Regions from separate parts of the Streptomyces sp. NPDC051578 genome, predicted to be linked through region 1. Evidence: riboswitches for the same ligand, from Rfam matches in the RefSeq annotation. Region 1 holds a riboswitch; the other holds the start of a gene.

Region 1 (7,472 bases):
GGCGTTCGCGGAGCCCTCCTCGATGCCGCGGGCCAGGCGCTCCGGGTTGGTGACGAAGAGGTCGTCGCCGACGATCTGGACCTTGGAGCCCAGGCGGTCGGTGACGGTCTTCCAGCCGGCCCAGTCGTCCTCGAACAGCGGGTCCTCGATGGAGACGAGCGGGTACGCCTCGACGAGCTCGGCGTAGTACTCGGTCATCTCGGCGGCCGAGCGGGACTGGCCCTCGAACTCGTACTTGCCGTCCTTGTAGAACTCGGACGCGGCGACGTCGAGCGCGAGCGCGATGTCCTTGCCCGGGGTGTAGCCGGCCTGCTTGATGGCCTCGACGATGAGGTCGAGCGCGGCGCGGTTGGACTCCAGGTTCGGGGCGAAGCCGCCCTCGTCGCCCAGGCCGGTGGACAGGCCCTTGGTGTGCAGGACCTTCTTGAGGGTGTGGTAGACCTCCGCGCCCCAGCGCAGCGCCTCGGAGAAGGACTCCGCGCCGATCGGGGCGATCATGAACTCCTGGATGTCGACGTTGGAGTCGGCGTGCGACCCACCGTTGAGGATGTTCATCATCGGGACGGGCAGCAGGTGCGCGTTCGGGCCGCCGAGGTAGCGGAAGAGCGGCAGGTCCGAGGCCTCGGACGCGGCGTGCGCGACGGCGAGGGAGACGCCGAGGATGGCGTTGGCGCCGAGGGAGGCCTTGTTGTCGGTGGCGTCCAGGTCGAACATGGCCTGGTCGATCAGCCGCTGCTCGGTGGCGTCGTAGCCGACGAGCTCCGGGCCGATCTGCTCGATGACGGCGAGGACGGCCTTCTCGACACCCTTGCCCATGTAACGGTTGGGGTCACCGTCACGGAGCTCGATGGCCTCGAATGCACCGGTGGAGGCGCCGGACGGGACTGCAGCACGGCCGGTGCTGCCATCGTCGAGGCCCACCTCGACCTCGACCGTGGGGTTGCCTCGGGAGTCCAGGATTTCCCGGGCTACGACGACGTCGATGGACGGCACGAGCATCTCCTTCTGGGATGTGACGCTGGGTGTGCGGTGGCGGGTGGCCGTGGGACGGCCCTGCCGACTAGAGCCTAACCGGCTCCGGGCACTGGACCGGCCGACCGCCCGGGTCCTGGGACGAAAAACCGGCCGGACACCCGTTTTCCAGGACAAAGGGTGCGCCGATCGGCCCGCTCCGGGTCCGGTTGCGGGCCGGGCCCGCACGCGCACGCACCACCGCCCGGCGCGTGGGGGGACGCGCCGGGCGGTGGTCGGAATCGGTGTTACCCGATGGTTCAGCCGAGCTTCAGCTTCTGGCCCGGGAAGATCAGGTCGGCGTCGGAGACGGTGTCCTTGTTGAGCTCGAACAGCTTCTCCCAGCCGCCCTTGACGCCGTTCACCTGGGCGATGGTGCCCAGGGTGTCGCCCTCCTTGACCTCGTACGAGCCGTTGCCCGCCTTCGGGGCCTCGGTCTTCGGCGCGGCCTTCGGGGCCGGGGCGGCCTCGGAGCGCTCGGAGCGGGTGACCGGGGCCTCGGGCCGCTTGGTCTCCTTCTTCGGCGCCGGCGCGGCCTTGGTCTCGGTCTTCGGCTTCGGCTTGGGCGCCTCGGCCGCGCCGCCGCCGCTGTACGAGGAGTTCGACAGGCCCACGCCACAGGACGGCCACGCGCCCTTGCCCTGGCTCTTGAGGACCTTCTCGGCGACGGCTATCTGCTGGGACTTCGAGGCCTGGTTGGCCTGGGCGGCGTACGCCTTGCCGCCGTAGGCGGCCCAGGTGGAGGACGAGAACTGCAGGCCGCCGTAGTAACCGTTGCCGGTGTTGATGGCCCAGTTGCCGCCTGACTCGCAGGCTGCGACGCGGTCCCACTCGGAGGCGGTCGCGGCGCTGGCGGAGCCGGCCGCCATGAGCGGCGCGGCGACGGCGACACCGGCGACACCGGCGAGCGTGACGATGCGGGTGGTCCGCTCAATGGCCGTGGCGCGGCGGTGCTTGCCCTTGCCGGAAAGCAGCATGGAGTTTCTCCTCACCGACGCCTGCGAGGTGAGCTGTCGGGTTCGGGCGAGTGAGTTGCCCGGCCGCGCGACCAGCGCGCGGCTTAACCCCTAGCCGGTTCCCCGGCCGTCTCTCAACGGCCGTTCCCGGCGCCTACCTTGGTTCCCCCGCTCCTGCCTTCGGCGCTTTACGCGACGACTGTTCTCTCCGTCCGCCGGCAGGATTCGGCGATGCGGTCGAAGAGGCTCGCGGTGGCGAGCGATTCAGAAGGTAGACAGGTCTCTCCCCGATGTTCAACGAGGGACATCGGGGAGAAATCGACCTGCTTGCGTTCCGCTTAAGGGCGTTTTCGCAGGTGAGGGCGGGGTTTGCGGGAGCTTCGGTACGAGACACGCCAGTTGACCGGAAGAGACGCATGTCTCACTTGCGGATAACGGGCATTCAGCTCTTTACGGCCGTCCGAAGTGCCCGTTATTTCTTGGTTAGATCCAGATTCTGACCGGGCTTGATGAGGTCGGCGTCGCTGCCGATGACCTGCTCGTTGGCCTTGTAGAGCGCGTTCCAGCCCCCCTTGAGCCCCTGGGCGTCCGCGATGGCGGTCAGGCTGTCGCCCGCCTTCACCGTGTACGTGGGGTCCGACGCGGCGTCAGGCGCCGCCGCGGGCGTCTCGACCGCGGCCGGGCCGCGGTGCTTGCCGCCGCCCTCCGTCACGGAGTCGGCCGCGGGTGCGTTCGGCGCGGCGGAGGGGGTCCCGGTCGCCGGGGCGGCGGGCGTGGAGGGCGCCCCGGAGGGGGACGGCGTGGTGGGGGTCGCGGAGGTGCCCGGGGTGGCGGGGGCGCCCGGGAGGGTCGGGGTCGCGGGGGCGGTGGCGTTCGGGTCGCCCGGCAGCGTCGGCGTCGGCGTCGCGGGGTCCGGGTCGGGCATGACGGGCAGCCCGCTGTTGGGCGCGAGCGGCGCGATGGGCAGCGTGAACGGCGCCGTGGCGGCCGGACCCGGGGCGGCGGGCGCCGGGGCGGCCGGGGTGGGCGCGCCGAAGTCGGTGGCGGGGTCGGCCGAGCCGGTGCCCGGCACCGCGTCGGGGCGCGAGGGGCTGGGGGCGACCTGCCGCGGGGAGCCGAGGGCGCCGGGGTCGACGTCGGCGGCGGGGCCGTCCTTGACGAGACCGGACGACGCCGCGCACAGCGGCCACGCCTGGGGGCCCTGCGAGGCGAGCACCCGCTCGCCGACGGCTATCTGCTGGGACCGGCTGGCGAGGTCGGGGCGCTTGGCGAATTCGAGCCCGCCGGCGTTGTTCCACTGCTCCTGCGTGAACTGGAGCCCGCCGTAGGCCCCGCTGCCGGAGTTGGCGCTCCAGGTACCGCCGCTCTCGCAATCGGCGACGCTGTCCCAGGTGGACGTGTCCGCTGCCGAGGCGCTGGTGGCCGCGAGCAGCGGCAGTGCCAGCGCGGAGCCCGTGACTCCGGCGGTTACGACCAGGGCGGGTACCTGGCGGGGGCGTCTGTGGCGGCCGTTCCCGGAACGCATGTAGTACACCTTTCGCATAACGGCTGGGTAACGGCAGAACCTAGCCGCCTTCGAACGCATGTCACAAGTTCGGCCGGGAACTGACTCCGGGTCAGGCGGCGCCCACGCCGGCCCTCACGTGTTTCGGGGTGTGAAGCGGACCGGAAGGGTGCGCAGGCCACGCATGATCAGTCCGCCGCGCCAGCGCAGGTCCGCAGGCGGAACAGCCAGTTCCAGATCTGGCAGACGCATCAGCAAACTCGCGAGGGCGGTCTGCCCTTCGAGCCGGGCGAGCGGCGCGCCGAGGCAGTAGTGGATCCCGTGGCCGTACCCGAGGTGCTGATTGTCACTGCGGGACAGGTCCAGGGTGTCCGGATCCGCGAACCGCCCGGGGTCGCGGTCGGCGGCCGCGAGGACCACCAGGACCGGGTCGCCGGCCGCGATGTGCTGCCCGCCGAGGAGGAACGGCTCGGTGGCGAAGCGCCAGGTCGCCAGCTCCACCGGGCCGTCGTAGCGCAGGAGTTCCTCGATGCCCGTGGCCAGCAGCGCGCTCTCCCCGGCGGCGAGCGAGGTCTGCAGGCGCTCGCGCTGACCGGGGTTCATGAAAAGGGCGTGCAGCCCGTTGCCGATCAGATTGACGGTCGTCTCGAAACCGGCGAACAACAGGATGAAAGCCATCGCCGTGGCCTCGGCCTCCGTCAGGTGGTCGCCGTGGTCGCTGGCGCGGATGAGGTCCGAGATGAGGTCATCGCCCAGATCATCCCTTTTGCGGTGGATGAGTTCGCCGAGGTACGTCCGCATCTGCTTGACCGAGCGGGCCACACCACCGCGCGGTCCGCCGCCGTGCCGGATCATCATCCCGGCCCAGTCCCGGAAGTCGTCCTGGTCCTCGCGCGGGACGCCGAGCATCTCGCAGATGGCGTAGATGGGGAGCGGGAACGCGAACTCGTGGATGAGGTCCGCCTCGCCCCTGCCCTCGAACTGGCCGATGAGGTGGTCGGTCAGTTCCTGCACGCGCGGGGTGAACTCGGCGACCCTGCGCGGGGTGAACGCCTTCGACACCAGCCGCCGCAGCCGGGTGTGGTCCGGCGGGTCGATGTTCAGCAGGTGCGTCATCAGCTCCGCCTTGCGCTCGCCCGGGATCCCGGTCTTGCCCTTGGCGTGCGCCGGCTCCGCGTGGTGCGCGGGGTTCTTGCTGAGCCGCTGGTCGGCGAGGGCCTGACGGGCGTCCGCGTAGCGGGTCACCAGCCACGCCTCGACCCCGCTGGGCAGCTTCGTGCGGTGCACGGGCGCGTGCTCGCGCAGCCAGGCGTACGCCGGATACGGGTCGGTGGCGAACTCCCAGTCGAACAGGGTGGGGCCCTGGGGGGAGGAGGGGTCTTCGGGGGCTGCGGGAGTCTGCTCGTGCACCCGTCGACCGTATCCCGGCCGCCGGCCGGCACCCGCTATGGCCGGTTCGTCGGGGCTGGCCGTAGATGTGCCGTCGCTTGACCCGGCCGCTCGCGCCGTTCCTACTTCGGTCCTGTGGACGTGAGGATCTTGAAGAGCAGCTTCGCGGTGGTGGAGAGACGCGCCGAGCACGCGGCCAGGTTCTTCTACTCCCACCTCTTCTGGCACCACCCCGAGCTCCGCGGGCTCTTCCCCGCCTCCGCCGAGGAGATGCAGCGGCAGCGGGACCGGCTGTTCGCCGCCCTCACGCATGTCATCGCCCAGCTGGACAGCGAGTCGCTCCTCCCCTATCTCCGCGACCTCGGCCGCGACCACCGCAAGTTCATGGTCGGTCCCGAGCAGTACGCGGCCGTCGGCAGCAGCCTGCTGGCCGCGCTCGCCGAGGCCGCCGGGGAGGCGTGGACCCCGGCCGTGGCGCGGGCCTGGACCGAGGCGTACCGGGTGATCGCCGGGGTGATGACCACCGCGGCCGAGCAGAGCGAGGACCCGCCCTGGTGGGACGCGGAGGTCGTGCGCCGGCTGCGGTACGGGCGGGACCTCGCCGTCCTGACCCTGCGCCCGCACGCCCCGCTCGGCTACCGGCCCGGCCAGTACGTGAGCGTGAGCAGCGACCGCGTCCCGGCCGTCTGGCGCACGTACTCCCTGGGCAACGCGCCCCGCCCCGACGGGACGGTCGACCTGCACGTCAGCCGGATCGAGGGCGGCCGGCTCAGCACCGTCCTGACCGGCGGCACGGACCCGGGCGAGGTGCTGCGGCTGGGCGCGCCCGCCGGCGGGACGACCCTGCGCCGCGAGGGCCGCCCCGTCACGTTCATCGCCGCCGGCACCGGCTGGGCCCCCGTCCGGGCCCTGCTGGAGGAACTCGCGCAGCATCCGCCCGATCAGGAGGTACGGCTCTTCGCGGTCGCGCGGGACGCCGCCCACCTCTACGACCGCCCGTTCATCGACGCGTACGCCGCCTCCGGGCGGCTCGCCGTCACCTACGTCACCCCGGCGCCCGGGCAGCACCGCAACGAGGCCACCGGCCGGCTGGCCACTGCCCTCGGGCGGCAGGGGCCGTGGTGGGGGCAGGACGTCTACCTCAGCGGGCCGCCGCAGTTCATCGAGGAGACCGCCCGTCTGCTGGAGGGACTCGGCGCACACCCCATGCGCGTCTTCCACGACACCGTGCCCGTCCCGGCCGCCGGTGGCGGCCACGGTCCGGACGGGCGCCCCCTCGGCTTCGGCGAGTGGTTCCTCAGCCGGCCCTCACCGCACTGGCACAACCCCGCGGCCCGCGCGCCCCGCCGGCCCTGACCACTCCCCTACCACTCCCCTACTACTGCCCTCCCCTACTACTGACCTCCCCTACTACTGCCGCTGCGACTACTCCTGCGCTGCGACGCCCTCCGCCGCGCGGATCGCCGCCCGGTAGGCGCGGGCCGCCGCGCGCAGCGCCGTCTCGGGGTCGATGCCCTGCGCCTCGGCGCGCGCCGCCAGTTCCAGCAGTTCGTAGCCGATGCCTTCGCCCCGGGGCAGCTCCACCTCTACGGCGGCCGCCCTGGCGCGGCCCGCCAGCTTGGCCGCGAGCGCCAGCCCGGGCTGGCCCAGCGGGACGCCGTCGGTGACCGACTCCCGCTGCTTCTCCACCGCCTTGGTGCGCTGCCAGTGCGCGCTGACGTCCTCGGGGGTCTCGGCCGCCTCGTCGCCGAAGACGTGCGGGTGGCGCCGGATCAACTTCTCGACCAGGTTCCCGGCCACGTCGTCGATGGAGAACGGCTCCTGCGTGTCCTCCTGCGCGATCCGCGCGTGGAAGAAGACCTGGAGCAGGACGTCGCCCAGTTCCTCCCGCAGCTCCTCGCGGTCGCCCGCCTCGATGGCCTCGACCAGCTCGTACGCCTCCTCGATGGCGTACTTCACCAGCCCCTCGTGGGTCTGGCGGGAGGTCCAGGGGCATTCGCGGCGCACCCGGTCCATGACCTGGACCAGATCGAGGAGGCGGGCGCCGGGCAGGTCGTAGGAGCCGGGCATCAGCTCCAGGTCGGGCATGGCGACCCGGCCGGAGCCGGCCAGGCGGGCCAGTCCGTCGGTGAGCCGCCGGTCGCCCTCACCGGCCGGCAGCACGACGACGGTGCGGCCGCCGGCGCACGCCTCGACGAGGGCGTGGGCGTCGGGGTCCTCGTGCTCCACCTCCACGCCCGCCTCGCGCAGGTACGGCAGCTGCGGGTGGTCGGGGTCCGCGCACAGCACCCGGTCGGCGGCGTGCAGGGTCTGCCACGCCGACCAGGACAGCAGGCCGGGGGCGACCCGGTGGCTGGTGGTCAGCAAGACGATGCGGCCGGTGGGCTCGGAGGGCGGCGCGTGCTCAGTCACCCTCCGAACCTACCTCCGCGCCCACGGGTCACGTCCCGGCGGGTGCCTGATCCGGCCGGGTCTGCTGGGTGATCCACGGGGTCGTCTCGTCGCCGAGCAGGATCTGCCGCGCGTCCCAGCGGCCGTAGCGCGGGTTCACCTGGACGTGCAGCGCCTTCGCGGCGGCGCTCAGCTTCTCCAGCGCCTTGTCCTGGTTGCCG
Region 2 (7,472 bases), on a different contig from region 1:
GCACGGGCTTCATGCCGTCGCGGGCGTCCGGCAGGGCACGGGAGTAGATCACCGAGTACGCGTACTCGAGGAAGGAGCCCTGCATTTCGTCGACGACGTCGATGTCGAGGATCTTCTCCTCGAAATCCTCCGGCGGCGGGGTCTTCGTGCTGCGGCGGGCCATCGCTGCGCGGCTCCTTAACCAAGAAAGGGTGTACTCGGGGTCTGACGGTCTGGTCTGGCGGTCTGGTCTGACGGGTTCGTACCGAAGTCTGCCGGTCCGGCCTACGGTCCGGCCGGGGATCCGGCCGGTTTCGCCCGGTGTCGACGTCGACGCGGACCATTGTGGCCCGTGGCACCGACAACGCCGACTCCGACCCTGGGGTCCCCCCGGGCAGGAGCCCGGGGAGGGAAGCCGGGAACTTCTCCGGTTGCCGACGCGCTTGCATACAGTGGCAGGTCTGACAGAAATCTCTGCATCGCGATCGAAGGGACCACATGCCCATGGGTCACACGGCCACAGCTCAGGCCGGCTCCGGCGGCCTGACAGCGACCGAGCACCGGCTGGCCAACGGCCTGCGCGTGGTGCTTTCCGAGGATCACCTGACTCCGGTCGCCGCCGTCTGCCTCTGGTACGACGTCGGCTCCCGCCACGAAGTCAAGGGGCGGACCGGTCTGGCTCACCTCTTCGAGCACCTGATGTTCCAGGGCTCGGCGAGCGTACCGGGCAACGGGCACTTCGAGCTCGTCCAGGGCGCCGGCGGTTCGCTCAACGGCACCACCAGCTTCGAGCGCACCAACTACTTCGAGACGATGCCCGCCCACCAGCTGGAGCTCGCGCTGTGGCTGGAGGCGGACCGCATGGGCTCGCTGCTGGCCGCCCTGGACGACGAGTCCATGGAGAACCAGCGCGACGTCGTCAAGAACGAGCGCCGCCAGCGGTACGACAACGTCCCGTACGGCACGGCGTTCGAGAAGCTGACCGCCCTCGCCTACCCGGAGGGCCACCCGTACCACCACACGCCGATCGGCTCCATGGCCGACCTGGACGCCGCGTCCCTGGAGGACGCCCGTACGTTCTTCCGTACGTACTACGCGCCCAACAACGCCGTCCTGTCGGTGGTCGGCGACATCGACCCGCAGCAGACGCTCGCCTGGATCGAGAAGTACTTCGGGACCATCCCCGCGCACGACGGCAAGCAGCCTCCGCGCGACGGCTCGCTGCCCGAGGTCATGGGCGGCCAGCTCCGCGAGGAGATCGTCGAGGAGGTCCCGGCCCGCGCGCTGATGGCCGCCTACCGGCTTCCGCACGACGGCACCCGCGAGTGCGACGCCGCCGACGTGGCGCTGACCATCCTGGGCGGCGGAGAGTCCTCCCGCCTCCACAACCGCCTGGTCCGGCGCGACCAGAGCGCCGTCGCGGCCGGCTTCGGCCTGCTGCGGCTCGCAGGGGCGCCCTCCCTGGGCTGGCTGGACGTGAAGACCTCCAGCGGGGTCGAGGTGCCCGCCATCGAGGCGGCGGTCGACGAGGAACTCGCGCGGTTCGCCGCCGAGGGTCCGACGGCCGAGGAGATGGAGCGCGCGCAGGCGCAGCTGGAGCGCGAGTGGCTGGACCGGCTGAGCACGGTGGCCGGGCGCGCCGACGAACTGTGCCGCTACGCGGTGCTGTTCGGCGACCCGCAGCTCGCCCTGACCGCCGTCCAGCGCGTCCTCGACGTCACCGCCGAGGAAGTGCAGGCCGTGGCCGCGGCCCGGCTGCGCCCCGACAACCGCGCGGTGCTCGTGTACGAGCCGCTCTCTGCGGAGTCCGACGAGACCGACGAGACCGAGAACGAAGGGGCGGAGCAGTGAGCGACACCGCAGCCGTCACGATGACCCTCCACCCGCAGCCGCAGGCCGGCGAGGCCAAGCCCTGGGCCTTCCCGGCCCCCGAGCGCGGCTCGCTGCCCAACGGCCTGACCGTGCTGCGGTGCCACCGCCCCGGCCAGCAGGTGATCGCCGTCGAGATCAACCTCGCCGCCCCGCTGGACGCGGAGCCCGAGGGCCTGGACGGCGTGGCCACCATCATGGCCCGCGCCCTGTCGGAGGGCACCGACAAGCACTCCGCCGAGGAGTTCGCCGCCGAGCTGGAGCGCTGCGGCGCCACGCTCGACGCGCACGCCGACCACCCGGGCGTCCGGGTCTCCCTGGAGGTCCCGGCCTCCCGCCTCGCCAAGGCCCTCGGCCTGGTCGCCGAGGCGCTGCGCGCCCCCGCCTTCGCCGACGGCGAGGTCGACCGGCTGGTGCGCAACCGGCTCGACGAGATCCCGCACGAGCTGGCCAACCCGCAGCGCCGCGCCGCGAAGGAGCTCTCCAAGGAGCTCTTCCCGGGCACCCTGCGGATGTCCCGGCCCCGCCAGGGCACCGAGGAGACGGTGGCCCGGATCGACTCCGCAGCCGTACGCGCCTTCTACGAGGCCCACGTGCGCCCCTCCACCGCCACCGCGGTGGTCGTCGGAGACCTGACCGGCATCGACCTCGACGCGGTCCTCGCGGACACCCTGGGCGGCTGGACCGGCGGCAGCGCCGAGCCGCTGCCCGTGCCCCCGGTGACCGCCGACGACACCGGCCGCGTGGTCATCGTGGACCGGCCCGGCGCGGTCCAGACGCAGCTGCTCATCGGCCGCATCGGCCCCGACCGGCACGACCGTGTCTGGGCGGCCCAGGTGCTCGGCACGTACTGCCTGGGCGGAACCCTCACCTCCCGCCTGGACAAGGTGCTGCGCGAGGAGAAGGGGTACACCTACGGCGTGCGCGCCTTCGCCCAGGTGCTGCGTTCGACCGCCGACGGCAAGGGCGCCTCGATGCTCGCCATCAGCGGCTCGGTGGACACGCCCAACACCGGCCCGGCGCTGGACGACCTCTGGACGGTGCTGCGCACCCTCGCGGAGGGCGGCCTGACCGACGCCGAACGGGACGTCGCGGTACAGAACCTGGTGGGCGTGGCCCCGCTGAAGTTCGAGACGGCGGCCTCGATCGCGGGCACCCTGGCCGACCAGGTCGAGCAGGAGCTGCCGGACGACTACCAGGCGCGGTTGTACGCGCAGCTCGCCGCGACGGGCACGGTGGAGGCCACTTCGGCGGCCGTCGCCGCGTTCCCGGTGGACCGGCTGGTCACGGTCCTGGTCGGGGACGCGGCGCAGATCGAGGAGCCGGTCCGGGCCCTCGGGATCGGCGAGGTCACCGTCGTCACCAACTGACGGGAGCGGGCACCTGATTGGTGAACGGGACTCCGGCGGCTTGTCCGCCGGAGTCCCTTTTTGTCTGTTTGGTGGTGTGGTTGATCGTATGTGGTGTGGCGTAGGTAACAAAAGCGCGTGTCTGTTTGGAGATTGACTGATGATCCGCCTAGCGTCGGCCGTGCTGTCCGTCAGTTGTGCCCGCCGCACCCGCGGCACCGGACAGCGATCGCCGAGTCCCCGTCAGGCGCGAGCCTGGGGAGCCGGGGACCCACATGCGTCCCTGGGGTGAATCGGACACCTCGCAAGAGGGGCCCGTAGGAGACCTTCCTGCTCCGAACCCGTCAGCTAACCCGGTAGGCGAGAGGGAAGGAAAGGATCAAACCCTTCATGGCGTTTGGCAGTCGTGCCGCCGGTAAGCACCGTGGTTCCAGTCGTCTGAGCCGCAAGACCGCCGGTTACGCCGGCATAGCCGCCCTCGCCACCACCGGCGTCGTCGGCACCCTCGCCGGCCCCGCGTTCGCCGCGGACAAGGCGGCGGCCCCCTCGATCGAGGACACCGGTCTCGGCGCCGTGGTCGTCGCCGAGGACCTCCAGAACGAGATCCAGACCCAGGCCGAGTCCCAGAACCGCGCCGCCGAGGCCGCCGCGGCCAAGGCGCAGGCCGAAGCCGAGGCCAAGACCCGCGCCGCCGAGGCCAAGCGCCTCGCGGAGGCCAAGGCCAAGGCCGAGCGTGACGCCGCCGAGCGGGCGGCCCGCGAGGAGGAACGCAAGCGCCTCAACACCTTCGTGGCCCCGGTCGACGGCTCGTACGTCAGCACGCAGTACAAGGCGGGCGGCGGCATGTGGTCCTCCGGCAGCCACACGGGCATCGACTTCCACGCCGCCTCCGGCACCACCGTCCACGCCGTGGGCGCGGGCACCGTCGTAGAGGCCGGCTGGGGTGGCGCGTACGGCAACAACGTGGTCATCAGGCACAACGACGGCACCTACACCCAGTACGGGCACATGTCCTCGCTGAGCGTCTCCGTCGGCGAGCAGGTCACCCCGGGCCAGCAGATCGGCCTGTCCGGCTCCACGGGCAACTCCAGCGGCCCGCACCTGCACTTCGAGGCCCGTACCGGCGCAACGTACGGCACGGACATCGATCCGGTGGCGTACCTGCGCTCGCACGGCGTCAGCGTCTGACCGCACCCGCTCCGCTGCGTCCGAGGCCCCGGCTCACCGAGCCGGGGCCTCGCGCGTATCCCCATCGCCCGACGCCGCCTCCGGTCGCCCGCCTCCCGCCACGCTTCTCCGCCCGCCCGCCCGCCGGCCCGTCCGCACTCGGCAAATGTTTCGTATTTCCGGCCGTTCTCGGAAATCGTCGTGTGTTGCAATAGAGTCGCAGTACGGTCATGGTGGCAACGCCGGTAACCGGCAGTCGGAATGAGAGCGGAGTCCGGTCTTGCGTATTCCTGCGCACGCGGTATGCGCCGCAATTCGTGACGACATCGTCTCGGGCGTCTTCGAACCGGGCGGCAGGCTGACCGAGGAGGTCCTCGCCCGCCGATACGGAGTCTCGCGCGTCCCCGTCCGCGAGGCGCTGCGCACCCTGGAGGCCGAGGGCTTCGTCACCACCCGCCGGCACGCGGGGGCCTGCGTCGCCGAGCCCACCGCGCAGGAGGCGGCGGACCTGCTGGAGCTACGGGCGCTCCTGGAGCCGCTCGCCGCCGCGAGGGCCGCCCGCCGGCGCACCGAGGGCCACCTCAAGGTGCTGCGCGGTCTGGTCCGGCTGGGCCGGGAGCGGGCCGGGAACGGGCGGGGAGAGGACCTGCGCGCCCTGGGCGGCTGGTTCCACGAGACGCTGGCGCAGGCCTCGGCCAGCCCCGGGCTGATCTCCGTGCTGACCCAGACCCGGCACAAGATCGCCTGGATGTACGTGGTGCGGCCGCCGGCCCGGCCGGCCGACTCCTGGGCCGAGCACGGCGCCATCGTGGACGCGGTGGCGCGGGGCGACGCCGAGCGCGCCCGGACGCTGACCGGGCTGCACGTGGAACGCGCGGCCGGATCCCACCGGCTGCGGGATTCCCGGGTGAGGACTTCGCAACCTGCCGTAAACATGGCGAGCGGCCGTCATTAACAGAAGCCGTATACAAAGGCATCCGGTCCCTTTTCGGCGCCCCGTTCGTGTGGAGTCGGAATTCTGCTGCACGGTGACGTGAATGCGCGGCCGGCCGGATGATTTCGTCGTCCGGAATAAGGGCCGCGTGCGCGGTCGAAATCATGGCCGGAAAACAGCGCAGCCGCGGCTCCCGGTGGTCCGGGGCCGCGGCTGCGCCGCGTGCAGTCGACCCGAAGGGCCGGGGACGGGATCAGACCGTCTCCGGGAGCTCCTCGAGGCCCTCGGCGACGAGCTTCGCCAGGCGGTCCAGAGCGGCCTCGGCACCCTCGGCCTCGGACGCGAGGACGATCTCCTCGCCGCCCTGGGCGCCCAGGCCCAGGACCGCCAGCATGGAAGCGGCGTTGACGGGGTCGCCGCCCGCCTTCGCGATGGTCACCGGGACGCCGGAAGCGGTCGTCGCACGGACGAAGATCGAGGCGGGACGAGCGTGCAGGCCCTCGGCCCAGCCGACGTTGACGCGGCGCTCTGCCATGGTGATGCCCTTCAGGTTCTTACGGTTGTCTAGACCAGTCTCTCACGACACCCGGAATGCTCGGACCGACCTTCGGCCTGGATCCTCCGCCGTTCGACCTTCCCCAGCTTGCACCGGTTCGCCCCGATGTGCCGCATGCGCCGCGCACGCGCCGACCGGGGGATGCGCCCCTTAGGGTGTGCTCATGACCACCGAGTCGGACCTCTCGTACCCGGCCCACTGGGAAGCGGACGTCGTCCTGCGCGACGGCGGCACCGCCCGGATCCGGCCCATCACCACCGATGACGCGGGACGGCTGGTCAGCTTCTACGAACAGGTCTCCGACGAGTCGAAGTACTACCGCTTCTTCGCGCCGTACCCCCGGCTCTCCGACCGCGACGTGCGCCGCTTCACGCACCACGACTACGTGGACCGGGTCGGCCTCGCCGCGACCATCGGCGGAGAGTTCATCGCCACCGTCCGCTACGACCGGATCGGCCCCGACGGCCGGCCCGCGTCCGCCCCCGCCGACGAGGCCGAGGTCGCCTTCCTGGTCCAGGACGCCCACCAGGGCCGCGGAGTGGCCTCCGCGCTCCTCGAACACATCGGCGCGGTGGCCCGCGAGCGGGGCATCCGGCGGTTCGCCGCCGAAGTGCTGCCCGCCAACAGCAAGATGATCAAGGTGTTCACGGACGCCGGCTACCAGCAGAAGCGCAGCTTCGAAGACGGTTCCGTCCACCTCACCCTCGACCTCGAACCCACCGCCGAGTCGCTCGCCGTGCAGCGCGCCCGTGAACAGCGCGCCGAAGCCCGCTCCGTCCAGCGGCTGCTGGCCCCCGGCTCGGTGGCGGTGATCGGAGTCAGCCGCTCCGGCGCGGGCGTCGGGGCCGCGGTCCTGCGCAACCTGCGGGACGCCGGTTTCCACGGGCACCTCTACGCGGTCAACGAGGCCGCCGACACCGACCTGCTGGACGGCGTACGGGCCTACCGCTCCCTCGCCGGCATCGCGGCCCCGGTCGACCTCGCGGTGATCGCCGTCCCGGCGCATCGGGTGCCGGACGCGGTCACGGCGTGCGGGGAGCACGGCGTACAGGGACTGGTGGTGCTGTCGGCCGGATACGGGGAGAGCGGGCCGGCCGGACAGGAGCGCCAGCGCGACCTGCTGCGGCAGGTCCGGTCCTACGGGATGCGGCTGATCGGGCCGAACGCCTTCGGGGTGATCAACACCGCGCCCGAGACGGAACTGAACGCCTCGCTGGCCCCGGCGCCGGCCACGGAGCGGGGCCGGATCGGCCTGTTCACCCAGTCCGGCGCGATCGGGATCGCCCTGCTGTCCGGGCTGCTGCGGCGGGGCGCGGGGCTGTCCTCGTTCGTCTCGGCGGGCAACCGCGCGGACGTCTCGGGCAACGACATCCTCCAGTACTGGTACGACGACGACGCCACCGATGTGGCGCTGATGTACCTCGAAACCCTGGGCAACCCGCGCAAGTTCACCCGCCTCGCCCGGCGGACGGCAGCGGTCAAGCCGGTGGTCGTGGCCCGCGGCGGGCGGCACACCCCGGCCGGGCACGTCGTACCCGGGACCCGGCTGCCCGACGCGACGGTCTCGGCGCTGCTGCGGCAGGCGGGCGTCATCCGGGTCGACACCGTCACCGAACTG

The links. A riboswitch is a leader RNA that binds a small molecule or an ion and turns the genes downstream of it on or off. The one in region 1 is predicted to bind cyclic di-AMP.
Positions count from the first base shown of each region.
Region 2: it holds a riboswitch for cyclic di-AMP, as region 1 does, so the genes downstream of both, ACIA6C_RS31025 (M23 family metallopeptidase) here and ACIA6C_RS26180 (transglycosylase family protein) in region 1, are expected to answer to the same signal.

Region 1 covers NZ_JBITDH010000007.1:209,517-216,988, reverse strand. Annotated here, with positions in the region: gene eno (phosphopyruvate hydratase) at 1-999, opposite strand, end outside; gene ACIA6C_RS26180 (transglycosylase family protein) at 1,272-1,988, opposite strand; cyclic di-AMP (ydaO/yuaA leader) riboswitch at 1,992-2,163, opposite strand; gene ACIA6C_RS26175 (transglycosylase family protein) at 2,440-3,492, opposite strand; gene ACIA6C_RS26170 (cytochrome P450) at 3,607-4,881, opposite strand; gene ACIA6C_RS26165 (globin domain-containing protein) at 5,002-6,216, shown strand; gene ACIA6C_RS26160 (nucleoside triphosphate pyrophosphohydrolase) at 6,286-7,272, opposite strand; gene ACIA6C_RS26155 (SurA N-terminal domain-containing protein) at 7,301-7,472, opposite strand, start outside.
Region 2 covers NZ_JBITDH010000013.1:19,035-26,506, forward strand. Annotated here, with positions in the region: gene ACIA6C_RS31010 (DNA topoisomerase IV subunit A) at 1-163, opposite strand, end outside; gene ACIA6C_RS31015 (pitrilysin family protein) at 484-1,830, shown strand; gene ACIA6C_RS31020 (M16 family metallopeptidase) at 1,851-3,218, shown strand; cyclic di-AMP (ydaO/yuaA leader) riboswitch at 3,418-3,575, shown strand; gene ACIA6C_RS31025 (M23 family metallopeptidase) at 3,588-4,385, shown strand; gene ACIA6C_RS31030 (GntR family transcriptional regulator) at 4,645-5,319, shown strand; gene ACIA6C_RS31035 (HPr family phosphocarrier protein) at 5,552-5,833, opposite strand; gene ACIA6C_RS31040 (GNAT family N-acetyltransferase) at 6,018-7,472, shown strand, end outside.